DNA from 2 places in the Paraburkholderia sp. JHI2823 genome. Region 1 is predicted to be linked to the other one. Evidence: predicted binding sites of a transcription regulator. Region 1 holds the regulator's gene; the other holds the start of a gene.
The links. Region 1 encodes FliA, which starts transcription of late flagellar genes. Its sites were predicted from a motif close to CTAAAGTTTNNNNNNNNNNNGCCGNTA; they were not measured.
Positions count from the first base shown of each region.

Region 2: fliD (flagellar filament capping protein FliD) is a predicted target of FliA. The motif match lies at 4,611-4,637, and genes of this name have one in related genera.

Region 1 covers NZ_JAYMRY010000030.1:82,952-97,635, forward strand. The annotation lists gene flgK (flagellar hook-associated protein FlgK) at 1-696, opposite strand, end outside; gene VSR34_RS26885 (flagellar brake protein) at 909-1,670, opposite strand; gene flgJ (flagellar assembly peptidoglycan hydrolase FlgJ) at 1,909-2,907, opposite strand; gene VSR34_RS26895 (flagellar basal body P-ring protein FlgI) at 2,918-4,117, opposite strand; gene VSR34_RS26900 (flagellar basal body L-ring protein FlgH) at 4,111-4,824, opposite strand; gene flgG (flagellar basal-body rod protein FlgG) at 4,860-5,648, opposite strand; gene flgF (flagellar basal-body rod protein FlgF) at 5,713-6,471, opposite strand; gene flgE (flagellar hook protein FlgE) at 6,499-7,737, opposite strand; gene VSR34_RS26920 (flagellar hook assembly protein FlgD) at 7,764-8,420, opposite strand; gene flgC (flagellar basal body rod protein FlgC) at 8,620-9,045, opposite strand; gene VSR34_RS26930 (flagellar basal body protein) at 9,156-9,677, opposite strand; gene flgA (flagellar basal body P-ring formation chaperone FlgA) at 9,924-11,321, shown strand; gene flgM (flagellar biosynthesis anti-sigma factor FlgM) at 11,515-11,877, shown strand; gene VSR34_RS26945 (flagellar protein FlgN) at 11,927-12,370, shown strand; gene VSR34_RS26950 (RNA polymerase sigma factor FliA) at 12,536-13,267, opposite strand; partial or broken gene VSR34_RS26955 (MinD/ParA family protein) at 13,692-14,474, opposite strand; gene flhF (flagellar biosynthesis protein FlhF) at 14,467-14,684, opposite strand, start outside.
Region 2 covers NZ_JAYMRY010000023.1:68,311-82,994, reverse strand. The annotation lists gene VSR34_RS23315 (Crp/Fnr family transcriptional regulator) at 1-581, opposite strand, end outside; gene VSR34_RS23310 (acyl-CoA synthetase) at 778-2,466, shown strand; gene VSR34_RS23305 (hypothetical protein) at 2,797-3,114, shown strand; gene VSR34_RS23300 (YigZ family protein) at 3,951-4,544, shown strand; gene fliD (flagellar filament capping protein FliD) at 4,705-6,165, shown strand; gene VSR34_RS23290 (DUF2964 family protein) at 6,521-6,766, shown strand; gene VSR34_RS23285 (hypothetical protein) at 6,878-7,492, opposite strand; gene VSR34_RS23280 (helix-turn-helix domain-containing protein) at 8,250-8,654, shown strand; gene VSR34_RS23275 (diguanylate cyclase) at 8,737-10,419, opposite strand; gene VSR34_RS23270 (inorganic phosphate transporter) at 10,546-12,135, shown strand; gene ppk2 (polyphosphate kinase 2) at 12,221-13,156, opposite strand; gene VSR34_RS23260 (VOC family protein) at 13,246-13,626, opposite strand; partial or broken gene VSR34_RS23255 (FadR/GntR family transcriptional regulator) at 13,999-14,652, opposite strand.

The DNA of each region.
Region 1 (14,684 bases):
GAGCGGCTGGCCGTTGCCGAGGAAGACGCTGTAGCCGCTGCTGCCCTGCACGACCTGCACGCCGACCAGTTGCGAGAGGCTCGCCACGGCTTGATCGCGCTGGTCGAGCAGCTGGTTGGGCTGCTGGCCGCCCGCGCTCGCGGCCGTGATCTGCCCGTTGAGTTTCGCGATCTGCTGCGTGTAGGTGTTGATCTGCGCGACGGCGCTCGTGAGCTGCGTATTCACGCTCTGGCGCATCGAGTCGTACTGCTGGCTCGCGGCGTTGATCTGGGTGGCGAGCGTCTGCGCGTCGGAGAGCACGGTCTGGCGCGCTGCCGTGCTCGAAGGCGAATTCGAGACGTTCTGCAGCCCGGTGAAGAAGTTCGTGATCGCGGTCGAGATGCCCGAGGTGGGACTACCCACGAGGTTCGCGAGCTGCGTGGCGAGGGTGTACGAGGCCGTGTATGCGCTGCTGGTCGACTGTGCGTTGTTCAGCGCCGTCGTGAGGTACTGGCTGTAGGCGCGCTGCACGGTCGCGGTGGTGACGCCGCCGCCGATATAGCCGCTCGACGTGTACTGACCGGCCGATTCCTGATACACCGGCGATTCGACGTTGTATCCCGGGGTCGTCGAATTGCTGATGTTCTCGCCGGTGGTCGAGATACCAATCTGCGCAGCCTGCAGGCCGCTCAGACCGATCGAGAAGATGTTGGACATGCGTGATCCTCGAAAGCGGGCTGCCCCCTGGCAAGCCGCGAAGTGAACTCACGGTATATCGGCAGCGCACTGCGAAAATTAAGCGCTCGATGAGGGCGAAAACGTTAGCGCGAAGATTGCAGCCCGGTGGCTACCCCAGGGTCCTTAGGTATCCCTGGGAGTGCGCGCCGGGCGAACCGGCGCGCCGTGCGCCGGTTCGGCGACGCCTGCGCTCAGGCGCGCGCGAGCGCGCGGCGTTTCATCTCGAGCTGCGTGATGTAGCGCTGCAGCGTGTTCTCGGCGGAGCCGGGCAGCGCCTCGAAGCGAAAGCCCAGGTGATAGCGGCGGTCGCCATTGGGCAGGTCGATGAAGCGCTGCACGACGAGCGAGAGGTCCACGCGCAGCTTGCCGTGCGCGCGCAGGTCGAGCTCGGCGTCGGGAAGTTGCAGGCCCATGGGGAGATCCGCCACGCGCTCGTCGGTCGTGCGCAGTCCGAGGCCGCCGAGCGAGAGGTCATGGACCTCGTAGGCGAAGCGGGGGCCGCCGCCCGGCAGATCGCCGCGGCAAATGCACGGTTCGAGCACGGGCGTGTCGACGCGGAAGTACTCGCGCCGCTGCACGTAGAACAGCACTTCGGGGAAACTGGCTTCGAACGCGGGGCGTCCTTCGAACTCGGTGCGCCGCGGCGTGGCCGTCCTGAACTCCACGCGCACGCCTTCGGGCGACGCATGGAACAGGCACTCAGGCGCGGCGAGCACGCCCGCGTTCTGCTCGGGCAGCGCGCCCCAGTCGAACACGAAAGTCTGCTCGCGCCCGTTGACGGCCAGAACGCGGGTGACGAGCTGCCCGCCGCGGTACTGGAGGGTCAGGAAGTCGCCGCGGTTGAGGAGATTGCGTAGCTGGACGCCGATCTCGAGCGGATTGCGGCGCCCGAAATCGTGGGAGCCATCCGCGCCCTCGCCTGCTTCCTGTGGATTCGTCTGAACGGTATTCATCGGCCTGCCGGAAATTCGTGAACGTGCCAGCGCGCCAGCGGGACCGGCCCGCGCGCGCCGTTCGGGCGGTCCTACCGCCCGGTTTGCTTTTTCATCTCGCCTGCTTTAGCGGCAAGCCGTTCGAAAAATTTAGGGATTGGGCACAAAAAAAGTGCGCCTGTTTCCGCCACGAAATCCGCTGGCGCGGCTTCTTCCAGCAACTACGCCGAGGCAACGTTTGCGATGGGCGAATTTGCCCTTATGCCATCCGCTGCATGATCGTCAGCAGTTTCTTCGCGTAGTGCGGGTCGGTGGCGTAGCCCGCGCGCTGCATGCCGTGCGCGAAGCTCTCCGCGCTCTTCGAGCCGTTGATCACCGACGCATAGCGCGGGTTTTTCTTGAGCACCGTCGCGTAGTCGGTCATCGCATCCTCGTACGAGTCGTAGGCGCGGAACTTCTCCACCACGCGATGCGGCTGGCCGTCCACATACTCGGTCGTGACCGTCGAGACGGTCTTGCCGGTCCAGTCCTTCGTCGCCTTGATGCCGAACACGTTGTGGCTCGTCGAGCCGTCGGCATTCTTGATCTCGCGCTTGCCCCAGCCCGATTCGAGCGCGGCCTGGCCGAGAATGAAGCGCGCCGGGATGCCTGTGGTCGAGCTGGCCTGCTGCGCCGCGTTGGCGAGCTTGTCGACGAAGGCGTCCACCGAGGCTTCGCCGTTGCCCTTGACGGGCGGCGTGAGCGCGCTGTTGCCGCTGTAGCCCGTGCCCTTGCCGAGCGAGCCGTTGGCCGCTGCATTGCCATAGGCGCGACCCAGCGCGTTGAGCATCGCGAGATTGCCCTCGTTCGCGTCCGAGCCCGAGAGGCCGGAGATCGCACCCGCCACGCCGCCTGCACCACCTGCGCCGCCTGCGCCATTCGCGCCGTCGGCGCCGCCCATGCTGCGCATGAGCTGCTTGATCATCGCGTTCGCCACGCCGATGCCCTTGTTCGACATCTGCTGCGAAAGCTGCTGGTCGAGCATCGAGGTGAACTGCTTGCTGTCGCTGGAATCGAGCGGGCTGTCGTCGGGCGTCGCGTCGCGCATGCTCTTGAGCATCATCTGCGTGAAGACCGCGTCGAACTGCTTCGCGGCCATCTTCACGCCCTGCTGGGGCGAGGCGTTCGCGGCCGCGCGCATCGCGTCGAAACCCTGGACGTCGAGCGCGAAGCGGTTGGTGATGTCGAGACTGCCGCCGACGTTGTTCGTCTTATCCAAGTTACACCTCTTAGATGATCTCGAGGTCGGCGCGCAGTGCGCCCGCCGCCTTCATCGCCTGCAGGATCGACATGAGGTCCGCCGGTGTCGCGCCGAGCGCGTTGAGCGCCTTCACGACCTCGGCGAGATTGGCGCCCGCCGTCACGAGCTTGAGCGATCCGTTGTCCTGCTTCAACTGGATCTGCGACTGGCGCGTCGCCACCGTTTGTCCATTCGAGAACGCGCCGGGCTGGCTCACCGCCGTCTGCGTGTTCACGACGACCGAGAGATTGCCGTGCGCGACCGCGCAGCTCTCGAGCGTCACCATCTGGTTCATCACGATCGAGCCGGTGCGCGCGTTGAGGATCACCTTGGCGGCGGGCTGCGCCGGCGTCACGTTGAGATCCTGGACCTGCGCGATGAAGCCCACCTGAGCCGAAGGGTCGCCGGGGCCGTGCACCTGGATCGTGCGGCCGTCGAGCGGCATGGCCACACCTTCGCCGAACATGTTGTTGATCGCCGAGACGATGCGCTGCGTCGTGTCGTAATCCATGTCGTTGACGGTCATCGTGAGGAGGCCGCCTTGCTGCGAGACCGGCGAAACCACGGCGCGCTCGACGATCGCGCCGCCCGCGATGCGGCCCGCCGCGAGCTGGTTCACCTGCACCCTGCTGCCGTTGGCCGAGGCGCCCGCGCCGCCCACGGCCACGTTGCCCTGGGCGAGCGCATAGACCTGGCCGTCGGCGCCCTTGAGCGGCGTAAGGAGCAGTGTGCCGCCACGAATGCTCTTCGCGTTGGCAAGCGAGGAAACCGTCACGTCGATCTGCTCGCCGGGCCGCACGAACGGCGGCAGCGTGGCGGTCACCATCACCGCGGCGACGTTCTTCAACTGCATGTTGTTGAGTGTCGACGAGGAACCCGTCGAGCTCGACGTGTTGTTGATCGAGATGCCGAGGTTCGCGAGCATGTTCGCGAGCGTCTGCGTCGTGAACGGCGCCTGGGTGGTCTGGTCGCCCGTGCCGTCCAGCCCCACCACGAGGCCGTAGCCGATGAGCGGGTTGTCGCGCACGCCCTGGAAGGTCGCGAGATCCTTCACGCGTTCGGCGCGTGCCGGCGTCGCGAAAGCGACGAGTGCGCCGCCGGCCAGCACGAAGCCCAACACCACACCGATGGCGGCCAGCGCGTCTTTCAGGCGCGAGCGGCGCGAACCATGAAAACGGATCTTCACCATGGCGCGAGATTCAGGAAGAAGCGTTGCAGCCAGCCCATCGTCTCGGCTTCGTCGATCACGCCCTTCGCGGAGTATTCGATTTTCGCGTCGGCGACCTCGGTGGAAAGCACGGAGTTGTCTCCGGCAACGGTGTTCGGATTGACGACGCCTGAGAAGCGCACGAATTCATTGCCCTGGTTGATGAGCATCTGCTTCTCGCCGGACACGACGAGATTGCCGTTGGGCAGCACGTTCGTGACGGTCACGGTGATGACGCCCGTGAACGTGTTCGAGGCGTTGGCGCCGCCCGTGGCGTCGAACTGGTTCGCGCCCGTCGTATTCAGGTTCGCCCGGTTGAAGAAGCCCGGGAGGAAGTTGGCGGTCCCCGCGACGCTCGTGCTGCTGCCGCGCTTGGTGTTCGCGCCCGATGACTTGGTCGCGTTGATGTTTTCGGAGATGACGATCGTGAGGATGTCGCCGATATTGCGCGGACGCTGGTCCTCGAAGAGCGGCCGTCCCGCGTAGCCGGGGTTGTAGATCGCACCCGGCGAGGTGTTGACGGGCGGCTGCGGCGGCACGGCCGTCATGGGCTGCTGGGTGATCGGCTGCCGGTTGGGGAGGTAGGCGCAGCCCGCCAGCAACGCGAGCGCCACGCCCGCCACGAGCGCGCGGCACTCGGCCGTGCGCGGCGCGCGGGTGCGAGGATGGTTTCGAACGGACTGCGACATAGTACTCACCGACTTGTTTAACCAGGGATCCGACCTCAGACCTGCATCTGGCTGAGGGTTTGCAGCATCTGGTCGGATGTGGTGACCGCCTTGCTGTTGATTTCGTAGGCGCGCTGCGTCTGGATCATGTTCACGAGTTCCTGCACCACGTTCACATTCGACGATTCCACATAGCCCTGGCTGAGCGTGCCCGAGGCGTTCTGACCCGGCGTGGAGATCGTGGGCGCGCCCGACGAAGCCGTTTCCGAAAGCAGGTTCTGGCCGTTCGACTGCAGGCCGGCCGGATTGATGAACATGGCGAGCTGCAGCGAACCGATGGTCGTGTTGTTGGCCGAGCCCGGCGTCGTGACCGTGACCACGCCGTCGCTCGCGATGGTGAGCGAAGTGGCGTTGGCCGGCACCGTGATCGCCGGGATCACCTGGTAGCCGCTCGCGGTCACGAGCTGGCCCTGCGCGTTGGTCTGGAACGAACCGTCGCGCGTGTAGGCCGTCGTGCCATCGGGCATCTGCACCTGGAAGAAGCCCGCGCCGTTGATCGCCACGTCCTTCGAGTTGCCCGTTTGCTGCAGATTGCCTTGCGTGAAGATGCGCTCGGTCGCGATCTGCTGCACGCCGGTGCCGACCTGGCTGCCCGAGGGCAGTTCGGTTTCCTGGGTCGAGTTCGCACCCGGCTGGCGCAGCGTCTGGTACATGAGATCCTCGAACACCGCGCGCGAGCCCTTGAAGCCATTGGTGCTCACGTTCGCGAGGTTGTTCGAGATCACGTCCATTTGCGCCTGCTGGGCGTTCATGCCGGTAGCGGCGATGTAGAGCGATCGGTTCACGGTGTCTTTCTCCCGGCCCGTGGTCTGCGATTTTTATCTGCGAGACCGGCGGCCTTGAATGTGCTTAGCTGAAGTTGAGCAGCTGGTTCGCGCTCTGTTCGTTCTGGTCTGCGTTCTGCAGCAGCTTGGTTTGCATCTGGAACTGGCGCGCGTTGGTGATCATCGAGACCATCGCCGCCACGGGGTTCACGTTGCTGCCCTCGAGCGATTCGGTCGCGACCTGCACGGTCCGGTCCGCGTCGGCGGGATTGCCGTCCGCCGTGCGAAAGAGGCCGTCGTCGCCGCGCGTGAGCGAGCCCGCCGGCGGATTGACGAACTTGATCTGGTCGATCATCGCGACCGCGCTGGGCGGGCTGCCCGGCGCGACGACCGAAATCGTGCCGTCCTTGCCGATCGTGACCGCCGAACCGGGCGGCACCGCGATCGGGCCGCCGCCGCCGATCACCTGCAGGTTGGAGGCGGTGACGAGCTGGCCGTTTTCATCGACGTGCAGGTTGCCCGCACGCGTGTACGCCTCGTTGCCGTCGGCCGTCTGCACCGCCATGAAGCCCGCGCCCTGGATCGCGATGTCGAGCGGGTTGCCGGTGCGCGAGATCGCCCCGGGCGTCATGTCCGACCCAGGCGTTGCCGAGAGCACGAAGGTGCGCGTGGTCTGGTCGTTCACCGTCGAGCCGTCGCCGAACGCCATCGGCACGGCGCGAAAGTTGGCGAGCTGCGCGCGAAAGCCCGTAGTCGAGACATTCGCGAGGTTGTTCGCGACGACGGCCTGCTGCTCGAGCGCCTGGGTCGCGCCCGTCATCGCGGTATAGATCAGTCGGTCCATGATGTGCCCGGTACGTGGTTAGGCGCGTTACATCTGCAGCAGCGTCTGGTCGACGGTCTGCTGGGTCTTGATGGTCTGCGCGTTCGCCTGGTAGTTGCGCTGGGCCGTGATCAGGTCGACGAGCTGGTTGGTCAGGTCGACGTTCGACGCTTCGAGCGCGCCGCCCGTGAGCGTGCCGTGGTTCGTGCTGCCCGGCGTGGAGACCTGCGCGACGCCCGATGCGTTCGTTTCCTGGTACTGGTTGCCGCCCAGATCGATGAGGCCGTTCGGGTTGTTGAAGTTGGCGAGCACGATCTGGCCGAGCGCCATGGTTTGGCCGTTCGAGTAGTTGCCGGTGATGGTGCCGTCCGAGCCGATCGAGAAGTTCGCGAGCGTGCCGCTCGCGTAGCCGTCCTGCGCGAGACTGTTCACGCCGTTGGCCGAGCCGTACTGCGTCGTGCCCGTGAAGTCGAGCGTCAGCGCCTGCGGCGTCGTCGAGCCGTCCGTCGGGTTGATGCTGAACGAGAACGACGTGGTCCCGTTGGTCGTCGCCGGGGCCGTGGCCACGATGCTCTGGAGCGCGCCGGCGCTGCTGAACTGCGCCGTGCCGAGCTGCGAAACCGCACCGCTCTGGCCCGCGTACACGTCCCACTGGCCGCTCGTCGCGTCCTTGACGAAGTACATGTTGACCTGCTGCGTGCCGCCTAGCGTGTCGTAGGTCGTGATCGACGTCGAATACGTGTAGCTCGTCGAATCCGTCGCGCTGAACGGCGTGGTGGTCGGCGTCGTCGCCTGGGCGTTCAGGTTCAGCTGCGCGGTGATGTTCTTCGTCGCGAGCGGCGCGATGTTGGTGGTCGGCACCTGGAGCGGCACGGTCTGCGCCGTATTGACCACGCCGGTGGAATTCGCGGCGTAGCCCATCAGGTCGTGGCCCGCCGCATCGGTGATAAAGCCGTTCTTGTTGAGCTGGAACACGCCGTTGCGCGAGTACGTGATCGTGCCGTTGTTCGACATCTGGAAGAAGCCGTTGCCGTTGATCGCCACATTGAGCGCCTGGCCCGTCGTGTTGATCGTGCCTTGCGCGAAATCCTGCTGCACGGTCGAGAGCGCGGCGCCGAGGCCGATCTGGTTGCCCACGGAAGTCGCGATGGTGTTCGCGTAGACGTCGGCGAACTGCGCCGTGCTCTGCTTGAAGCCGGTCGTGTTCGCGTTCGCGATGTTGTTGCCGATCACGTCGAGGTCGTTCGCCGACGCGTGGAGGCCGCTCAATCCTTGCTGGTAGCCCATGTGTGTCTACTCCGCGTTTATCGTGTTCAGAGAATGGCGGCGACGCTCGAAAGCGCGACCGTCTTGCCGTTGGCGAGCTTCAGGCCCGCGCTGCCGTCCGACTGCTGGACCACGCCCTGCACCTGGCTGGCGACGAGCGCCGTCGCCGTGGCGGACTGGCCGTTGGTCGTCGCGGTGGCGGTGACCTTGTAGGTGCCGTCGGCAACCGTGTTGCCCGCGCTGTCCTTGCCGTTCCACGTGACCGGCACGGTGCCGGCCGACTGCGCGCCGAGATCGAACGTGTTGACGACCTGGCCTGCCGCGTTGGTGATCGTGAGCTTCACATCCGAAACGGCCGAAGGCAGCGTGACGCCTAGTTGCGGCGCCGTGCCGCTCGACACCGTGGCGCTGCTGCCCGCCGCGAGCACGTTCGAGCCGATCAGCAGCGCGGCCTGCGCGTTCTGGCCCGCCGACAGCTGCGTGGAGAGCGACGTGAGCGACGTGTTGAGCTGCTGGATCCCCGAAACCGTGTTGATCTGGGCGAGCTGCGAGGTCATCTGCGAGCTGTCCATCGGGTTGGTCGGATCCTGGTTCTGCAACTGCGCGACGAGCAGCTGCAGGAACGTGGTCTGCAGGTTGCTGGCGCTCGTCGACGAGGACGAACCCGACGAACCCGCCGAGCTCGCCGAGCTCGTGCCGTTCATGGTGTCGAGCAGTTGCTGCGACACAGTGGTGGTGGTCCCACCGATGGTTGTGCTGCTGGAACTCAACGCGTTCTCCTCGATTGCGCTTCGTGCGTGGCGTGTGGTGGCGGGCGGCACAGGGTTTCGCGCCCGCTGGTCTCTGTATTGACTGCGTTCTATGAATTTGCTGCGCAGTGCTTGCGGCGACTCGACTGCCGGCTCAGGTGCCGATCGTCAGCGTCTTGAGCATCAGCTGCTTCGCCGTGTTCAGCGTTTCGACGTTGGCCTGGTACGAGCGCGACGCCGAGATCATGTTCACCATCTCCTGCACCGGATCGACGTTGGGCATCGTCACGTAGCCGTCGGCGTTGGCGGAAGGATTGGCGGGATCGTAGGTCTCTTTCATCGGCGTGGGGTCGTCGACCACGCCCGTCACCCTCACGCCGCCCACCTGCTGGCCCGAGGCCGTGCGCGCGCCGCCGAGCGGATTCACCGCGAACACGACCTGCTTCGCCTTGTAGGGCTGGCCGTCGGGGCCGGTCGTGCTGTCGGCGTTGGCGAGATTGGACGCCGTCACGTTCAGGCGCTGCGATTCCGCCGTCATGGCGGAGCCGGCAACGCTGAAGATGTTCATCAGGGATGGCATGGTTTCATTGACCTCACATCAAGTGCGCGGGACACGCGCGTTGGTCGCTGCTTGTTCGTTGCTTACTCGTTGTTTGCTCGTTGCTCGTGCGTGGCTCCGCGCTCGCTCGATCAGCTCGAGCCCGAGGTGATCGCGGACAGCATCGTCTTGATCTGCTGCGAGACCACCGTCATGCCCGACTCGAAGTGCAGCGCGTTGTCGGCAAACTGCACGCGCTCGGTGTCGAGATCGACCGTGTTGCCGTCCAGCGCAGGCTGCACCGGCACGCGATACATGAGCTGGCTCTTGTAGGTGTCGGCCGGGCCGCCCGTCGGGATCAGCTTCGCGTCGCCGGCGAGGTGAGCCGACTCCGTGGTCGCCATCTGCATGCCGCTCGTCACGCCTGCCGGCTGCGCCATCGCGAGCGGCTGGGCGTTGCCGCCCGCCGTGCGCGCCAAGGCCCCCGCCGTGCCGCTCACCGCGCCTTGCTGCCTGAGCGCGCCCGCGAGCGAGGCCGAGAAGTCCACGTCGCGCGCCTGGTAACCGGGCGTGTCGGCGTTCGCGATGTTCGAGGAGATCAATGCCTGGCGCGTGGCGCGCACATCGAGCGCTTCGCGCCCAAAGGCGAATTCGGCATCGAGTTTGTCCAGCATCGGGCGTTCTCCGTGAGAAGAAAGGGGTCTCGGCGTGGGCGCGGCGGCTTCGCCATCGGCGGGAAATCCCGCGCAAACGTTAGGCGCGCAGCCCGAAGGCTTTTGCGCATGGAGTGGAATATTAGGCGCGGGTGGCAAGAACCAATCGGACGAATAGCCGGTAAAGCGCCCCTCTATTCGAAGCAAGCGAGCGGGGGCCGCCGCCTAGAATGCGAGGCGTGTCAATGCATTCGATGGAGAACGACGATGCCGCAAACAGCCTCATTCCGCGAGCCGCGCGCCGGCCTGGAACGGCGTGCGCGCGCGCTGTCGTGGGCTGTTTCACGGGCCGCTTCGTGGACCTGCGTGATGGCGTGCGCCCTTGGCGGCGCGCTCGCCCAGGCGCAAACCGCGGCGCAGACACAAGTACCGACCCAGGCACAGGCACAAACGCAGGCACAAACCCAGCCCCAGGGCGCGGGCGGCCAGATCTTCATTGCAGGCAACGGCGAGCGCGCCGGCGCCGACGCCGCGCAGATGAACGCGCTGCTCGCCGCTCCCGCGAAGCCCGCGGCGCGCAGCGCCGGCGCCGGCGTCGGCGCGGCGGCGAATGCTGCAGCGAGTGGGTCCGCGAATGCCGCAAATGGCTCCGCGCCGCTACGCGCGTCGAGCTACGCCGATCTGAACACGCGCGGCGTGCCCGAAGATGCGCGCGCAGGCGTCGACGCGAATGGCATGATCACGATCCCGGGTCCTGGCGAGCGCGCGTCGCAAGGCGATGCGCCGCGCATCGTCACGATTCCCGCGCCGGGGACGAGCGCTCAACCCATGCGCGTGCCGGCCGCCAATGCGTACAACGCGGGCGCGCTCCAGCGCGTGAATGTCGCGGCCGCCGCGAACCGCGTCGCCCCGGTGGTCGTCGATGCAGCGGCAACGAACCCGGCCGCCGGAGCGAGGCCGGTTGCGAACGCCAACGCCAATACAAATGCGAACGCCAACGCCAACGTCAATGGAAGCGCGAACGCCCAGGCCGCGCCGCCCGGCCAGCAGGACGGCGAATCGGTCCGCGCGGCCGTGCTCGCCTATCTTCAGCAACAGTCGGCGGGCCTGCCGGGCCATGTGAGCATCACCGTCAATCCGGTTTTCCCGCGCGGCCTCGCGGCCTGCGCCTCGCTCGAACCGTTCATGCCGCCTGGTGCGCGCACCTTCGGCCGCATGACGGTGGGCGTGCGCTGCATCGGCGCCAGGCCGTGGACGCTCTACGTAGGCGCGCGCATTGCCATCGAGGTGACGTACTACGTGGCCTCCCGGCAGATCGGCGCGGGCGAGGTGCTCTCCGCCGCCGACTTCACGCCGCGTTCGGGCGACCTCGCGAGCCTGCCGCAAACCATCATCACCGATCCCAACCAGGCGCGCGGCGCCGTCGCGCTCGCGCGCATCTCCGCCGGACTGCCGCTGCGCTCCGATATGCTGCGCAGCGCGGCCTCGGTGATCATCGGACAGACCGTCAAGGTGATCGCCGTGGGCACCAACTTCACGATCTCCGCCGAAGGCAGCGCGCTCAATAACGGCGAGCCCGGCCAGCAGGTGCGCGTACGCACGAGCGGGGGACAGGTCATCACGGGCGTGGTCAAGGACGCCGGCACCGTGCAGGTGCAGATCTAGGGCCGGTTCAGGCCGGTTTTCAGCGGCCTGTCCGGGCGGCAAGAGCCCCCTCGCCCCCAGGCCTGGCGCTCGCGCGGCGGTACGCCGCTGTGTGCGCAGGCACACGTAACAGCATGTAACGTTGGGACTTTCACGCTAAAGTTCGGCCGGGCCTATGCCGTTATCAAGGTCAAATCGATCAGGAAAGCCCATCGTGAAAGTTGACACTTCCACCCGCAATGAGCCGCGCGCCGTGCGGGATGGCCTCGCGCGTTCGCAAAGCGATTCGACCGGCGCCGTGAGCGCCACGAACACCGGCAATGCCGCCACGTCCAGCGGCGCGAGCGCCGCCGGCACTTCCGGCGCCTCTCAAGGAGACGCGAACGTGAGCCTCTCCTCTCTCTCGTCGACGCTGCGTTCGCTCGCGGCGAGCGGTGCCGCCGACATCGACATGGCCCACGTTCAGTCGATCAAGGATGCGATCCGCAACGGCACGCTGCAGATCGACTCCGGCAAGATCGCCGACGGCGTGATCCAGACCGCGCGCGACCTCCTGAAGCCGACGTCGCTCAACTGATGTTCGACGCACGAGCGCTGCACAAACACTGTTTTCCGGGTGCCTCGCAATGAAAGATGCCTTGTTGGCCACACTGATCGACGAACACGCCGCCGTTGAAGCGTTCGCGTCGCTGCTCGCCTGCGAAGAGAAGGCGCTCGTGTCGGCAGACGGCATGGACACGCTGCCGCAGATCGTCGAGCAGAAGACGACGCTCACGCAGCGTCTCGCGGGTCTCGAAAAGGCGCGCGACGCGCAACTCGCCGGCCTCGGTCTGCCCGGCGGACGCAAGGGCATCGAGATGGCCTGCGACGGCGACACGCGTCTCGCGAGCCAGTGGGCGCTGCTCAAGGGCGCGACCGAGCGCGCGCGCCGCAGGAACCTCACGATCGGCATGATGATCCGCACGCGCATGGAGCATAACCGCCGCGCGCTCGCGATCCTGCGCGGCGACACGGGCAACGGCGCAATGCTGTACGGTCCCGACGGGCGGCTGCCGGCGTTCGGGCTGTAGGCGCTCGCGCGGTTCGTTTGTCGATGTGAAAAAGCCGAAGCGGCCGTGCTTCGGCTTTTTCGTTTCTGCTGTCGAACGCGCCAACAAAAAAGCCGGTGGCTCGCGCACACCGGCTCTTTCACTGCACTGCACCCCGCGCTGATATGCACGCCTCCCCTACTGGCCTCAATTCTCCGTGCCCGCCCACGACATCTCACGCAGCCGCGTGCGCAAGCGCGCCACCGCCTGGCTGTGCAGCTGGCACACGCGCGACTCGCTCACCTCCATCACCGCGCCGATCTCGCGCAGGTTCATGCCGCGCTCGTAGTAGAGCGACATGAGAAGCTTCTCGCGCTCGGGCAGCCGGTCGATCGCCTCGACGAGCGCGCCGCGCAGACTGTCGTCGAGCAGCGCCGAAAGCGGGTCCGAATGATCGACGCAGTAGCGGTCGAGGAACGGCTCGTCTTCGGCGGAGCGGTCAAAGTCTTCGTAGTAAATGAGCTGGCTGCCGTGCAGATCCTGCAGCATCGACTGGTACTCGTCGAGCGGCATCTGCAGGTGCTCGGCGATCTCCGTTTCGCTCGCCGAGCGGCCAAGCCGCTGCTCCACCTTGTGCACCGCGCTCTCCACTTCACGCGACGTGCGGCGCAGGCTGCGCGGCAGCCAGTCGTTGCTGCGCAACTCGTCGAGCATCGCGCCGCGAATGCGCTGGCTCGCGTAGGTCTCGAACTGCGCGCCCTGATCTTCCTTGTAGCGGTTCGCCGCGTCGAGCAGGCCGATCATGCCCGCCTGGATCAGGTCGTCGAGGTCCACGCTCGCCGGCATCTTGGCCACGAGCTGCAAGCCGAGCCGTCTTACGAGCGGCGCGTATTTCGCCAGCACGTCGGCCTGCGAAATCTTTCCTTGAGCGTTGTACATCGTGCTCTCCACTTCTCATCTCCCTTGCGGCAACGTCGTGCGCACGTCAGACGTGCCGCGGCGACGGCCGCTGTGCGGGCGCGTCGGCCCGCCAGCCCACGTGGGCCGCGGACGCAGATGTCGCGTCGGGTGCGGAATGCACACCCGTCACGGCCGCCGCGAACGAATCGGCGTTCGCGGCGAGCGTGCTGTGTGCGGTGTGTCCTGCGTTTGCCTCGGCTGCCGCGTGCGGCGCGCCGTCCAGATCCCCGGCGTCATGCAGCGCATGCGCCGCGAGGGCTTGCAGTCTTGCTCCGTCCTGCTGGTCGACGAGCGTTTCGCCCACCGCTTCGCCCACCGTTTCGCGGTCGTACCAGCGACGCGCGTCCGCGCTCGCGAACGCGGCGTTGGCGCGCGCCGTAGCCGGCGAACATGCCGACACGGCAGGTCGCATCGGCCAGTGCGGCAGCTCGGAAGCCACGTGCCGGAAGTCGCGCGCAGCGGCCGTCGAAGGAAACGCATCGACGATGCAGCGCGCGAGCTTGAGCGCCTGCGCCATGTGCTGATCGGCGGCGACGCAGCCGGCGCTCTCGAGCGACACGCTCAGGTAGCGCCCCGCCACGCCCGCGAGATTCTCGATCGCGGCGTGCGCGTCGCTCGCGTTCGCCACGTGGGTCGCGAGCACGCGGAACTGCGCGATCGCATGCGCGAAGTGCAGCCGTTTCATGCACGCGTAGGCGTCGGTGATCGCCTGCGCGCCGATGCGCATCACGATCAGCACGTCGTGCGCGTGCATCGCGAGCGGCGAGAGGGCGCCTTCGGCGTCGAGCTGCGCGTCGATCAGCACGATGTCGGCGGGTCCGGAAATCACCTTGCGCAGCTGAGCGCTCGTGTACTGGGCGCGGTTGTCACGCGATGCAGCGAGCACGCCGAAGCCGAGCGCGTGACGGCCGACGGCCTCTTCGAGCGTGAGCTCGCCGCGCATCACCGCGGCGAAATTGCCCGCGCCGCGCACGCCGCCCAAGAGCGAGCACACCGAGCGCGGCCCGAGGCACTCGTCGATCACGAGCACATCCTTGCCCTGCGCGGTGAGCGCCGCCGCGAGATTGACCACGGCGGTCGTGCGCCCGGGCGAGCCCGAGCCGCCCGTCACCGCGACCACGCGCGAGCCTTCGCGCGCCAGCAGACGTCGCAGCCCTTCGGCCTGATCGATCACAAACTTATCCAAACCGTACCTCGGGAGCCTGCGAGCCCGAACGAATCGACAACGCAGAGAGGAGCGCCGGGATGTCGTCCTCGTGCGGCACGAACGGCGAGCGGTCGCGCGGAATGCAAAAGGCGCTGCGAATCAGGAAACGCCGCGTCGCCACGTAAAGGTTTTCGGGCACTTTCTGGCCCGTCGAGACGTAATGCACGGGCAGCTTGTAGCGCAGCACGG
Region 2 (14,684 bases), on a different contig from region 1:
CGTCCCGTCTCGGGGTAGAGATCGGGATTGAACATTTGCGCGAGCGACTGCGCGACCCGCGCATCCACGTCGAGCAACCGGCTGTTCTGGATCAGCGCGATGAACTCGCCCATGCGGTTGTTGAGCTGGTGGATCACGAAGCGGTTGAACGGCAGGCTGCAGTCCATGAGCCGGTGAAAGGTGTCCGCGGGCACGGCCATGACGAGCGACGGCTGCAGCGCGATCACGTCGTACTTGCGCGGCTCGCGCTTGATGACACTGCCCTCGCCGAACCAGCCGCCATGCGGCACGCCCGAGAACGTGCAGCCGCGCCCCGAAGCGTTGAAGATCGCGAGCTTCACGAGACCCTGGCTCACGCCGAGCCACCAGTCGGAGGGCGCTTCGCGCGCGGCGACGATGGCGCCCGCGGCATAGCCGTGGGCATGCGAGGAAGCCAGCACCCAGGCGCGATGCTCGGGCGCGAGCGCGCGAAACCACGTGCAGCGCTCGAAGAGCGCGGCAAGACGCGGCGCGTTCGCGGCGTCGATGCGTTCGCCCTCGCGCCATGAATCGCGCTCGGGCGGCGCCGGGTCTGGGGGCATAATGGATTGCGACATCGCGCTTTCCTGGGTTAAGTCAATTTTTGGCTGGATCGTATCGATCGGGATCGTGCAAAGCGGCCTGCTCTGTCGTGCCGGCGACAGACTGGCAGGCGCGCCCCTGCTACGGTAGCGCGAATCATACCTATAAACCGATAACCGGCCGCCCCGGCCCAATCTATCGTCTGGAGACATCGCCATGTTGCACCCGTACGAAGAAGGTCTCGCGCAGTGCGAGGCCAATTATGTGCCGCTCACGCCCATCGATTTCATCGCCCGCGCCGCCGAAGTCTATGGCGACCGGCTCGCGGTGGTCCACGGCGACGTACGCCGCAACTGGCGCGAGACCTACGCGCGCACGCGGCGGCTGGCCAGCGCGCTCGCGCAGGCGGGCATCGGCCGCGGCGACACCGTGGCGGCACTGCTGCCCAATATCCCCGCCATGGTCGAGGCGCACTTCGGCGTGCCCATGGCGGGCGCCGTGCTCAACACGCTCAACACGCGACTCGATGTCGCAACCATGCTGTTCATGCTGCGTCATGGCGAAGCGAAGGCGCTGATCGTCGATACCGAATACGCCGCGCTCGCGCAGCGCGCGGCAATCGCGTTTCCTAACCTCAAGATCATCAGCGTGGCCGACATCGCGCCCGCCGATCCCGAGAGCTTCGCGCGTGCGACCGACTACGAGGCCTTCCTCGAACAGGGCGACCCCGAGTTCGCCTGGACGCCGCCGAGCGACGAATGGGACGCCATCGCGCTCAATTACACCTCGGGCACCACGGGCGACCCCAAGGGCGTGGTCTATCACCATCGCGGGGCCTACCTCAACGCGGTGAGCAACATCCTCGAATGGGATCTGCCCAAGCACGCCGTGTACCTCTGGACGCTGCCGCTCTTTCACTGCAACGGCTGGTGCTTCGCTTGGACGATCGCCGCGCGCGCGGGCGTGAACGTATGCCTGCGCAGGTTCGACGCGAAGCTCGTGTTCGACCTCATTCGCAGTGAGCGCGTCACGCACTATTGCGGCGCGCCGATCGTGCAGGGCGCACTCGCCGACGCCCCCTCCGAATATCGCGAAGGCATCGCCCACACGGTGCACACGATGGTCGCCGGTGCGCCGCCCGCACCCGCCGTGATCGCGAAGATGAAGTCGATCGGCATCGAGCTCACGCATGTCTATGGGTTGACCGAGGTGTACGGCCCCGCGGCGGTGTGCGCGGTGCAGGAAAACTGGAAGACGCTGCCCGAAGACGAGCAGGCGCGCCTCGCCGCTCGCCAGGGCGTGCGCTATCACCTGCAAAGCGGCGTGAGCGTGCGCAACGCACAGACAATGGAGCCCGTGCCGGCGGACGGCGAAACGCTCGGCGAGATCATGTTCCGCGGCAACATCTGCATGAAGGGCTACCTCAAGAACGAGCGAGCGACTGAAGAGGCGTTCCGCGGAGGCTGGTTCCACACGGGCGACCTCGGCGTGATGACGCCCGACGGCTACGTGCGCATCACCGACCGCAGCAAGGACATCATCATTTCGGGCGGCGAGAACATTTCGAGCATCGAAGTCGAAGACACGCTGTATCGCCACCCGGCCGTCGCGCTTGCCGCAGTCGTGGCGATGCCCGATCCGAAGTGGGGCGAAGTGCCTTGCGCGTTCGTCGAACTGCGGCCCGGCGCGAGCGCCACGGCCGAGGAGATCATCGCGCACTGCCGGCTCTTTCTCGCGCACTACAAGGTGCCGCGCGCCGTGAGATTCGGCGAGCTGCCGCGCACGGCAACGGGCAAGATCCAGAAATATGAGTTGCGCACGCAACTGAATTCGCAAAGCGCAATCGATTTGAGCAGCGCAGAAGCGGCGCAAGCTCCGCAATCGCCGCCTCAGACGAACCGGTAAAAAAGGCATTGTGAGTCTTTGCGGCATGCATCGACTGCGATCCACGAGACATTCGGGCGGCCACCGCAGCCCGAATGTAACGTCAGTTGACAGCCCGACCCTCGGGCGCTTTCCGTCATTTGCGAAGGGCGGCGTTTAATCCTTTCTGCATCAAGGGCCGATTGTCAGATCGGCCCTTTTGCGCCTTTTGTGCAGGAAGAATCGTATGAAACGAAAGCTTACAAGTAGTCACGCATTGCCCCTCTTCCGACCGATAAGCTTTGAACCGTGGTCGCAACGCAAGGCACATCGCTGCCGTGCGACGACGCAATCGAAGAGGAGGTAACTGCAATGAATACGAAGAGCTGGAAGACCCCCGCCCGCGCTATCGCTGCTGCGCTCGTCGCCGGCGGCGCCTTGCTGGGCGCATCGAGCGCGTTTGCTCAGTCCGCGCCGTTTGGCGCGCGTGCCGATTCGGCACACCAATACGGCGCGCCGCACATGATGCCGGTGGACGCACACGTGTCGATTGGCTGGCACGAGGGCCGTTACTACGATGGCCACCGCTACTGGGAGCACGACGAGTGGATGCACCGTCATCCGCATGATCCGGGTCCCCCGCGCTACCGCGACGACGACCGTCGTCCGCCACCCCCGCCGCGTTACTGATCCGTGATCCAGAAGCCGCGCTCGCTCGCGGCGCCCGATAGCGGCACACCGAGGCCGGTCCTCCCGAGAGGGAGACCGGCCTCGGCACATTTCCGGGCCTGACTTCTCCGCGCGTGGATGTTGGCGAAAAAATCGTTCGCTATCCGAATCGTTTTTCCGAAACGGGCCGCCATACAGTGCATCCAGCGCGCGATGCAAACGCGGGCCGGCGCCGCGAAAGGTCGCGGTCAGTAATGGCGGGTAATGCGCGTGCGTTGCCGGCCGCGCGGGCGGCAGGTACCGTTAATGGGCGTTTCGTTCCCCGGAGCGCACCGTGTATTCTCATTGCCCGGCAGCGATGGCCGGGATTTTTTGCGCGCTCGCGGCGGCGCAACGCCGGACACTAGCGCGCTTCAGGCGCCACGCGCACCAGGTTTTTTTTCCGATTGCGCCAACCATTTTGCGGACGTAAGGTGCAACTGCCTCTTGAGAACAGGCGAGCCTTGTAACCCCGGTCGTGAGACATTCCGACCGGGGATTTTTTTGCACGCCTGGCGCCTGGCTATTCGTCCGACGGGCGTGGGCGATGGGAGGCTTGCGCGTCGGCGCCGGAACGGCGCCGCGAGAGAAGGGATATGACGGATCACCGAATGAGGAGTTCGGCTTCGCTCCAGCCAGAGCTAGATCCGTCATGGCGAGCATTATCAGGCCACAAGGCCGGTGCGTCACTAGCACCTGGCGCAAGAAACCCTTACATAAATTGGCACGATAGGGGGACGGACGAGGAAAGCCGCCCGTGCGCATCGGTTAACATGGTGGCTTAGCCCGCGTCACCCACCTGCCGTACCAACCCGCCTGTGCCTACTTTCACGCTCGCCCATCCCGTCAGCGCGGAACTCGAGATCCGCAAGAGCCGTTTCATCGCGCACGCCATTCCCGTTGCCAACCGCGAAGCGGCCATGGCGGAAATACACCGTCTGCGCGACGAACACCCCACCGCCACGCACGTCTGCTGGGCGCTGCTCGCGGGCGGCCAGTCCGGCATGTCGGACGACGGCGAACCTTCGGGCACCGCGGGACGGCCGATCCTCGAAGTCCTGCGCCACCACGACCTCGACGGTGTGCTCGCCGCCGTGGTTCGCTACTACGGCGGCGTGAAGCTCGGCGCGGGCGGCCTCGTGCGGGCCTATACCGACGCCATCGCCAGCGCGTTGCATGGAGCCGTGCGCGTCGAACGCATCGAGCAGGCGCGCCTTACCGTCGAGATGGGCTACCCCGACGAAACCCGCGTTCGCCACTGGATCGAGCAGGCGCAATTCGCGCTCGTCGAGAGTCAGTACACGATGACCGTCCGCCTCACGATCCAGTTGCCCGCCAGCGCCATTGGCACCGCCCGCGACGCGCTGCGCGACCTCACGCAGGGCCGCGCGGGATTTCCGGAGCACGTCTGAGGCCGCGTCGCGCGCGATGCCGCGCGACGAAGCGCGTGATTCTTTCAACTTACTTTCGCTACTTACATAAAGTTTCCAGCAAGCTTGCCGTAATGAAAGCATGGCCGCGCAATCGCGCGTCCCGTCGATCCGACGCACCAGGAACGAACGGACCTCTTTCATGGCAAGCACGATCACGAACACCACCAACGCCACCAACGCCACGATTGCCAGCGCGAACAGCGCCTTGAGCGACGCCGCGCAATCGATCATCAGCGGCGCCACCCACTCCTCGCTCGACGTCAACCAGCTCGTCAAGGCGCTCGTCAATGCGAAGATCGCAGGGCCGAGCGCGATCCTCGTCGCGAAGCAAAACGCCAGCAACACGACGCTGTCGGCGCTCGGCACGCTGAAGTCGGCGCTCGCCTCGCTTCAGACCACACTCGAACCGTTCAAGGACGGCGCCGCGCTGCAACGCTTCACCGTCGCGACGAGCGAGAAAGACAAAGGTTTGAGCGCGGTGGCCGGCAAGGGCGCCGTGGCGAGCCGCTTCACCGTGGAAGTCGATCATCTGGCGACGGCGCACAAACTTGCCTCGGATGCATTCGACACCAGCGAGACGCTCGGCGAGGGGAGCCTCGACATCTCGGTGGGCGGCAGCGCCATGCGCCTGACCCTCGCCGCGGGCAGCAACACGCTCACGGACGTCGCCGCGGCGATCAACCGGGCGAAGGATAATCCGGGCGTCACGGCGTCGGTCATCAACGGCTCGGACGGCCAGCATCTCGTGCTGACCTCGAACAAGACGGGCGTGGTCAACGCCATCGAGGTGACGCCGGGGTCGGGTGTCGACGCGCGCCTTGGGTCCGCACAAATGCGCGAAGTCGTGGCGGCCGGCGACGCCGAAGTGCGCATCGACGGCACCCGCGCGACGAGCGCGAGCAACACGCTGGAGGACGTGGTCAGCGGGCTCACGATCAAGCTCGAAAGCGCCTCGGCGGGCACGAAGCAGACGCTCACCATTGCGCCCGACACCGAAGCGACGGGCACCGCTATCCGCAATTTCGTGAAGGCGTACAACAGCTATGTCGATGCCCTCAACGGGCTGACCTCCTACACGGCCGGCACGGGCTCGACTGGCGCGCAGGCGGGCGCGCTGCTCGGCGACTCGATTGCGCGCACGCTCGCGGCGGCGCTGCCCGCGGTCGTTGCGGCGGGTGCGAAGGGCAGCGACGGCACGCGCCATTCGCTAGGCGAGCTCGGCATAAAGCTCGACAAGAGCGGCAAGCTGGAGATCGACGACGAGACGTTCAAGACAGCGCTGCAACCGGGCAACAGTGCCATTGCCGCGCTGTTCCGCAGTGACGGCATGGCCGCGAAGATGAACAGCGCCATCACGCCCTACGTGCAGTCGAGCGGCATCATCGAGCGGCGCAGCACGGCGATCAACAAGGAGATCGAGGACACCAGGAAGCAAGCGGCCACGCTCGATGCGCGCGCCACTCAGCTCACCGCGCAATTCAACCGCCAGTTCACCGCGCTCAATACGCTGATGTCGATGATGAACCAGAGCCAGCAATACCTGACGCAGCTTTTCGGCGGCGCCAACAGCGCGGGCGCGCTGGCGACCAACCACAAATAGCGCTTGCCGGAACGCGGCGTCGAGCAACGTGGCAAGCGCGCGGCTCGACGCCGGCAAACCCGAACCGCACGCAAAAAAAAGCCGCCGAACTTTTCGGCGGCCAACAGGGGACGTGAAGAACAACTGCGAATCGAACTATCGAATCGAACTATCGAAGCGACCCGACGAGCCGATCATGGCGACCCAAAATTAAGACAAACTTAAACGCGCGCAAAAAACGATCAAGAATTCCGGCGCGGTGACACTGAAAAGCGAATGAACGCGTGATAATGGGCTCGCTATAATTCGTTTTGGGTCTGGCCGCTCGTTCAATCGCGCCTGCATGGCCGCCCATTACCCTACCGGAAAAGACGCCATGTTTGATCGACTGCATCGGTTTATCGAAGGCGCAGGTCCCGAGCGACGCCATCGCGTGTGGAGCAAGATGCGCATTTTCGTGGCGGCCATGGGCACGCTTGGCTCTGCCGCCGGCATTGCCATCGCGGTGGTCGGCCTCATCAACTTCGACCGCCAGAAGGTCATCACCGGCGTGGCGGTCATCATCGTCTGTACGGCGATTTACGTCACCATCCTCGTGCGCGATCGCAATCGCGTCGATTAGCGTCGCCTGGGGTTCGCCTGGGATTCGCCTGGCGTTGATTAGCGCGCTTCGGCAGCGGCACCGAGGCCAAAGCGCGCAACGCCACTCGATCAGGCGCACTCCGGCGTCACCTCACTGCACGGGCTGGCCACCGCGCGTGACCTGCACCGCCGTCGCGCCCACATAGTCGGCGCGAATGCTGTCACCCACCTTGATCGACTCGAGCGGCACGTCCGGCGGCGCCACCACCACGACCGTGCGATTCGGCCCGCGCAACGCGACCTTGCGGCTCTTGCGATCGATCTTCTCCACCGTCGCGACCACCTGCACGCTGCGCGCGGTCGCCGCAACGCCACCGGAAGCGGGCGTGGTAGCGACCGTATCGACGCGCGAGCGTATGCCCCTCGTCGCCACCTTGTCGGCACGCAGCAGCAGCGCCTCCTTGTAGAGGATCTTCACTTCGTCGCCGGGCTTGAGCTTGCTCACGTCGCCCACCGTGGGATCGACCGTGACCGTCACCTGCTTGCCGCGCGCGCCGCGCAATGTGACCGCATTGTTGGCGGCATCGATGCTCACGACTTTTGCCGTAGTCTGGACTTCGCCGATCTGGAGCGTGGCGCCTGGCGCACTCTCGGGCGCGGCTTCCGATGCCGTCTGCGCACGCAGCGGCACGTTCGGCGACACGCCAAGGGCAAGCACGAGCAGCGCGCCGAGCAACGGCGAGGACGAACGATAGCGCAACATCATGGGAGGTCTCCTTCGGTGGACCATCAATGGCAGTACCGCATAATCAGCCCCACCCGGTTCCCGGGGCGATGCGAATCCGACGTGTTTCGTTCATTTCGAACGAATCCAATCCGCATTGAAATCGATTCCATGGATTTGCCAAAACCATTTTGCACAGAAAAATCAAATCGCTCCCTGAAACTGCCCCACATTTACCCGCATTGATCATTAGTCCGTCAATATGTCACAGCATGCAAGAAACGCTAACAAACATCTTTAAAAATGCATCGCCTATATTTAATTCGCATTGAATGGCGACGGACCTCGCGGGACACGTCCCGAATCGCGCGATTACTCATACAAAACGGCTCGGGGTTGAATCCTTGAGCGAAACAGTCAAGCTATAGCGCGGCCCGCGAAGGAAGGATCGCATTGCACCATCAAACGGGAAACGGCCACGCCCATTGTTGAGCGATCCGGGTCGGTTGATTTTTCTCATTAGTTCAGGATTATCCACAAGTCAAGCAGACTATTTTTCCGCTAGCTATACACATTCCCTACAAAAACAATTATTAATATCCGCTGCGGAACACGGAGGCGTTTCGCAGAATGCGCCCTTTGTCCGGGCGTCGATTTCGCCGTCCGTCATGGTTTCTCGCGTCACCGCACCCGCGCGGGAGCCATGGCAAGCGACAAGACCCGCATGCAGGAAAAGGGTTACAGGAGCGGCACGTCCTCATTGCCGCATGACCGGAATCTTTCGTCGACGAGTGAACACATGCTTACCCGAACCGAGAACCTGCCGAGCGTCGCGAGAAGAATGGCCGCCGGCCAGATGTTGATGGAAGGCGCGACGGTGAATTCCGTCGCCGATTCATTGCACCTTTCCGCCCAGACGGTGAGGCGCTATAAGTCGATCGTCGAGGACGGCGGTCTCGCCGCGCTCCAGCAGATGAGCGTGGGCGGCCGACCTTCGGTACTCGATCAAGCCGCGCTAGGCTGGATCGCGAGCGCCCTGCACGGCTCCGCGCGCGACCACGGCTTCCCGAGCGACGCATGGACCAACAGCCGCGTGCGCGAGCTGATCGGCCGCCAGTTCGGCGTGCACTATTCGCGCGTCTATACCTGGCAGATCGTCTCGAACCTCGGCCTCGGCCACCGGCTGTCGAAATCGGCCCGCTGACCGGCGCGGCCCGGCGCCGCGCGCCGCTCACAAGGCGGCGCGCCTTGGGCTGCCGCAGGTTGCATAGTCGCATCGCGTGGCATCAGGTGGCATCAGGTCGCATCGCGCTGGGGCGCCTCGCGCCTCGGGCTCCGGCTGCGGAGTCCACCAGCGGCTGCACCGTCTCGCCCGTCCACTGCTGCGACCGGACCTGATTGCGGCCCGCGTCCTTGGCCTCGTAGAGCAGGCGGTCGGCGGCGGCCAGCAGTTGCGCGCCGCTGCCGCCTTCCGGCGGATTGCAGCTCGCGCACCCCGCGCTGACCGTCACGCACCCGCGTTGCGTACCGCTCAGCGTGAGATTGGCCGACTCGATGCCTTTGCGGATCTTCTCCGCGATGCCCGTCGCGGCGTCTAGCGGCGTGCCCGGCAGCACCACGGCGAACTCCTCGCCGCCAATGCGGGCGGCCAGGTCCGTCGCGCGCCGCGATCCCGAAGCAATGCGCTCGGCCACGAAAGTCAGCACTTCGTCTCCGGCGGCGTGGCCGTACGTGTCGTTGAAGAGCTTGAAATGATCGATGTCGAAGAACAACAGCGACAACGGCGTGCGCTCGCGCACCGCGCGCCGCCATTCCTCCGCGAGACGCATGTCGAGTGCGCGCCGGTTCGGAAGGCCCGTGAGCGGGTCCGTCACCGCGAGGCGCGTAAGCTCCGCCTCGGCCCGCACCTTGCCGCGCAGCGCGAACGCGAGCATCCACGAAACCACGACCCACGCGCCGCCGAACACCGTAGTCATCACGAGCGCGATACCGCTGCGCCGCCGCCACTCGGCAAGCACATCCTGCACGGCGGGCGCCGCGACGACGATGAACGGCGAGTTGTCCACGTGCGCAAAGGTGTAGATGCGCTCCACGCCGTCGAGCGCCGAACGCGACGTGAACGTGCCGCCATCGTGTCGGGCGTCGCTACGCCGGGCGTCGCCACCTCGCGCGTCGCCATGCCGGGCAAAGACCGCGTAATTCGGCAAGCCCGACTCATTCGCCCCGGCGCCCTGCGGCAGTGCCGGCTTGCTCGCGAGCAGCGTGCCGTCGTGCATGAGGATGAACAGATTGCTGCCCGGCCCCAGGTCGACGCGCTCCAGCAACTGCTGAAAATAGTCGAGGCGCACGCCGAGCAGCGCAACGCCCGCGAACGCGCCATCGGGCGCGTCGATGCGGCGCGTGAGGCCGATGGTGAGCAAGCCGCCGCGCAGGCGCGAACGGTACGGCCTGGAGAAGAAGAGCCCCGCGTGCGCGTCGCGCTGCTCCGCGATGAAGTAATCGCGGTCGGCGAACGAGACGCTACCCGCCATGGGCTCGGCCACGCTGCTCTGCGACGCTTTCACGTGGCCCTCGGCGTCGATCACATAGGCGCCGCCCAGGTTCGACGCCGCCGTCGCCCGGTCGAACAACATGCGGTAGCGCAGCGCCTCGGGCATCTGCCAGGTCGCCGGTTGACGGGCCGCCGCGACCACGGCTTGCAGCGACAGATCGTAGATCTCCACATTGCGCGCAATGTCGTTGCTGATGAGCTGGACGACGTTGCGCGAGTTGTCGGCCGCGTGGCGCAGCGCTTCGGCGCGGCCCGCATAGATCGCCGCGTAAGTCAGCACAGCCATCACCGTCGCGATGAGCGTGCCGGAAAGCCCGGCGAAGAAGGGATGGTTGCCGATCAGGCGCGTCGCCGCCCTCGCCCGCGCGACGGCCCATCGACGCATCAGAATACGCAGCGAAAGAACCCGTTTTGGCATCTGCGCTAACCCTCGATCACGATTGATAGGGCATGGGTGGCACAAAACCGTCATCAAACCGACACCTCAGCGGTTCACGATCGGTAACGAACCTCTGTCCGTCTTCACCCCGGGAGTCCGACTGCCATGCCAGATCTTTCCCTGTCACCGCAACCGGACACCGCCCCGGCGCGCGGGCGCAACGTCAGCCTGCTCGTCTTCCTGATCGTCGTCGCCGCCGGCGCGGTGTACGTCGGGATGAATCTCGCGAGTGACCTCTCGCCCGTGCGCGAAAGCTCTGCGCTCCCGTGGCTCCTGCTTGGCATCGCGCTCCTCATCGCGCTCGGCTTCGAGTTCGTGAACGGCTTCCACGATACCGCGAATGCGGTCGCAACCGTGATCTATACGCATTCGCTTTCGCCCAACGTCGCCGTGGTCTGGTCGGGCGCGTGGAATTTTCTGGGCGTGCTCCTGTCGACGGGCGCGGTGGCTTTCGGCATCCTGCAACTGCTGCCGGTCGAGCTGATTCTGCAGGTGGGCAGCAGCGCGGGCTTCGCGATGGTGTTCGCCCTGCTCATTGCCGCGATCATCTGGAATCTGGGCACGTGGTATTTCGGACTGCCGTCGTCGAGCTCGCATACGCTCATCGGCTCGATCATCGGCGTGGGTCTCATGAACCAGCTCATGCACGGCGCGAATGGCACGAGCGGCGTGGACTGGAGCCAGGCGCTGGGCGTGGGCAAGTCGCTGCTCTTTTCGCCGATCATCGGTTTTCTGCTGGCCGGCTTGCTGCTGCTGATCCTGAAAGCCGTCGTGCGCGTGCCGGCGCTCTACGCCGAGCCGAAGGGCAAGGAGCCGCCGCCGTTCTGGATCCGCGCGCTGCTCATCCTCACCTGCACGGGCGTTTCCTTCGCACACGGCTCGAACGACGGTCAGAAAGGGATGGGCCTCATCATGCTGATCCTGATCGGCACGGTGCCGACCGCCTATGCGCTGAACCGCGCCGTGACGGCCGAGCAGACGCAAACCTTCATCGCCGTTGCGCACGACGCCACCCGCGCGCTCGAGCGCTACACGAACGGCGTGGCCGCACCGGCCGACTCGCGCGGCGAAGTGGAGCGCTTCATCGGCACACGCTCGCTCTCCAGCACGACGGTGCCCGCGCTCGCCGCGCTGTCGAACCAGGTGGCGGAGCAGGTTCGCGGCTACGGCTCGCTTGCGGCGGTGCCGCAATCGGTCGTCGACAACGTGCGCAACAACATGTACGTGGTTTCCGAAGCGATCCGCCTGATCGACAAGCAGAAGGCCGTGCCCTTCCCGGCCGAGGACGCGAAGGCGGTCCTCAACTTCCGCAAGCAGATCGACCACGCGACCAAGTTCATCCCTACGTGGGTGAAAGTGGCCGTGGCGATCGCGCTCGGCCTCGGCACGATGGTGGGCTGGAAACGCATCGTGGTGACGGTGGGCGAGCGCATCGGCAAGCAGCATCTGACTTACGGCCAGGGCGGCTGCGCCGAGGTCGTGGCGATGGTGACGATCGGCGCGGCGGACGTGTATGGCCTGCCGGTCTCGACCACGCACGTGCTTTCGTCGGGCGTGGCGGGCACGATGGCGGCGAACGGCTCGGGCCTGCAGTGGAACACCGTGCGCAGCCTCGTGATGGCGTGGGTGCTCACGCTGCCCGCTTCGATCGTGCTGGCGGGTGCGCTGTACTGGGTGTTCAAGCACCTCTTCTGAGCCCGAGCGAACCGCATAAAGCAAAGCCGCGCTCTCCCGATGGGAAGCGCGGTTGTCCTCGTGGCACGGCACAAGCGTCAACGCCTCAATAGATCTCCGGAACGAACATGTCCTGCGGCACCGGCTGACGAATGTAGTCGGGATGATGCACGCGCGCCGGCAGCGTGACATGCGGGTGCTCGATCTCGTGATACGGCACCTGGGTCAGCAGATGGTGAATGCAGTTCAGGCGCGCACGCTTCTTGTCCACGCCCTGCACGACCCACCAAGGCGCCTCGGGAATGTGCGAGCGCTGCAGCATCACCTCCTTCACGTGCGTGTAGGCCTCCCAGCGGCGGCGGCTTTCGAGGTCCATCGGCGAGAGCTTCCACTGCTTGAGCGGATCTTCGATGCGGCTCTGGAAGCGCACCTCCTGCTCGTCGTCCGTGATCGAGAACCAGTACTTGACGATCTGGATGCCGCTCCTCACCAGCATCTTTTCGAACTCGGGCACCGAGCGGAAGAATTCTTCGTATTCATCGTCGGTGCAAAAGTTCATCACGCGCTCCACGCCCGCGCGGTTGTACCAGCTGCGATCGAACAGCACCATTTCGCCGCCCGCCGGCAGATGCTGCACGTAGCGCTGGAAATACCATTGGGTGCGCTCGCGGTTGTTCGGCGCGGGCAGCGCGGCCACGCGGCACATACGCGGGTTCAGGCGCTGCGTGATCCGCTTGATGACGCCGCCCTTGCCCGCCGCGTCGCGCCCTTCGAAGATGACGACGAGCCGGTGCCCCGTGCTCACGATCCAGTCCTGCAGCTTCACGAGTTCGCCTTGCAGGCGGATCAGCTCGCGGAAGTAGACCCGGCGCAGCGCGCGCGCCTCGTCGCTGATCTGCAGGCCGCTTTCCTGCAGGCGATCGTCGACCTCCATTTCGAGTTCTTCGTCGTACGCATCGATGAGCTCTTCGTCCAGTCGCCGACGGCGATGCACTTCGGAATCCCGCAGTTCGGCGTCCAGCGCGCGGTCGATTTCATTCATGGCGACTCTCTCCTTGGTCGGTATGCTGACAACTCGCGCCACTATCGGCGCGGCGAGTGTCACGAATATTTCAAATGCCTCGCGGCGGCTCACGCGAGCGGCTTCGCGAAGCTCAGTTCATGGCCGTCCGGATCGAGCAGATGGAAGTAGCGCTCACCCCACGGCGCGTCGCGCGGCGCGAATTCGGGCTGGGCTCCCACGGCCAGCGCGTGGGCGTAAAAAGCATCGACGTCGGCGACGTGGAAAATCACGCGCCCCCAGCCGCTCACCGCGCCATGCGCACCTTCGAGCAGGTTCAGATAGCAGACGCCCGCCGCGCCGCCCAGCTCGAACGATGCGAAGCCCGGCATGGCAGGCCCGGCTTTGCGCACGAAGCCCAGCGCCGCGTAAAAGGGCGCCGAGCGTGCGACGTCGCTGACGGTCAGCGTCACGGCGCTCAACGACAGGATCTGCGCGGCGCGCTCGTTCATGTCTCCCTCCAGCCGTTGCCTGGGCCTACGCGGCCCGATCAGCCGACTTTAGCAGCGTTCGCGGGCCACGGCCGCTGTACTGGCGCAGCGCAGGGACCGTCGCCTGCCAAAAGCGATTCAGGTGCCGCCAGACGGTGTACGGCGCCGCGCGCGCGTTGCATCCATGGTTCGTCCCCCCGGCGCTTCGCGCGTCGCGGCGCTCGCGCTGCGGCTCCCCCTGGCGCGCTTTTCCCGGGTTTCGTCGACATCCGTGGCATTCGACGATTTCGGGGCGCGCCCGCCGCTGGTCCTGCGCCCACTGTCCGGCCACGCCGGCGCCGGCACCGCATCGCCACTGGTTGGACCACTTTCCGGCCAGCCGATCTCCTCGCCTACCCGCGTGCGCACGAAGTCGATGTGCGTCTGCATCGCCGTGCGCGCCTCCTCGGGACGCCGGGCGGCGATCGCGTCGCACAGCGCCCGGTGCTGCTCCAGCAACCGGTCGGGCGCGTCCTCGTTCTGCACGCGCAACCCCGTGCCGTTGATCGTGATGTGCTCGCGTAACACGCCCAGCACGCTCGTATGCAGGTGCAGGAACATCGCGTTGTGCGAGGCCTGCGCAATCGCCTCGTGCAGTTTCGCGTCGGCGTCGGCCTCCGCAGCCTTGTCGTCCACTGCGCGCGTGCGCTCCAGTTCCTCCATCAGCGCGCGGATGCGCGCAAGCTCGTCGTCGCTCGCGCGCAACGCCGCGAACCAGGCGGTGGCGCCTTCCAGCACGCGCCTGAATTCGAGGATGTCGTCGCGCAAGGCGGGATGATCGGCCACGAGTTGTCCCCATGGTGAAGCAAACCCCGTGCGCAACTGGTCGGTGACGAACACGCCCGCTCCCGGGCGGCTCTGCACGAGGCCGCGCGCGGCGAGCCGCTGGATCGCCTCGCGCACCGTATTGCGCGCCACCTCGTATTCCACCGCGAGCACGCGCTCCGAAGGCAGCTTCGTGCCCGCGCGCCAGGTGCCGTCGAGCAGCGACGTCTCCATCTGGCGCATCACGGTTTCCACGCGTCCGCGCGAGCCTGCCC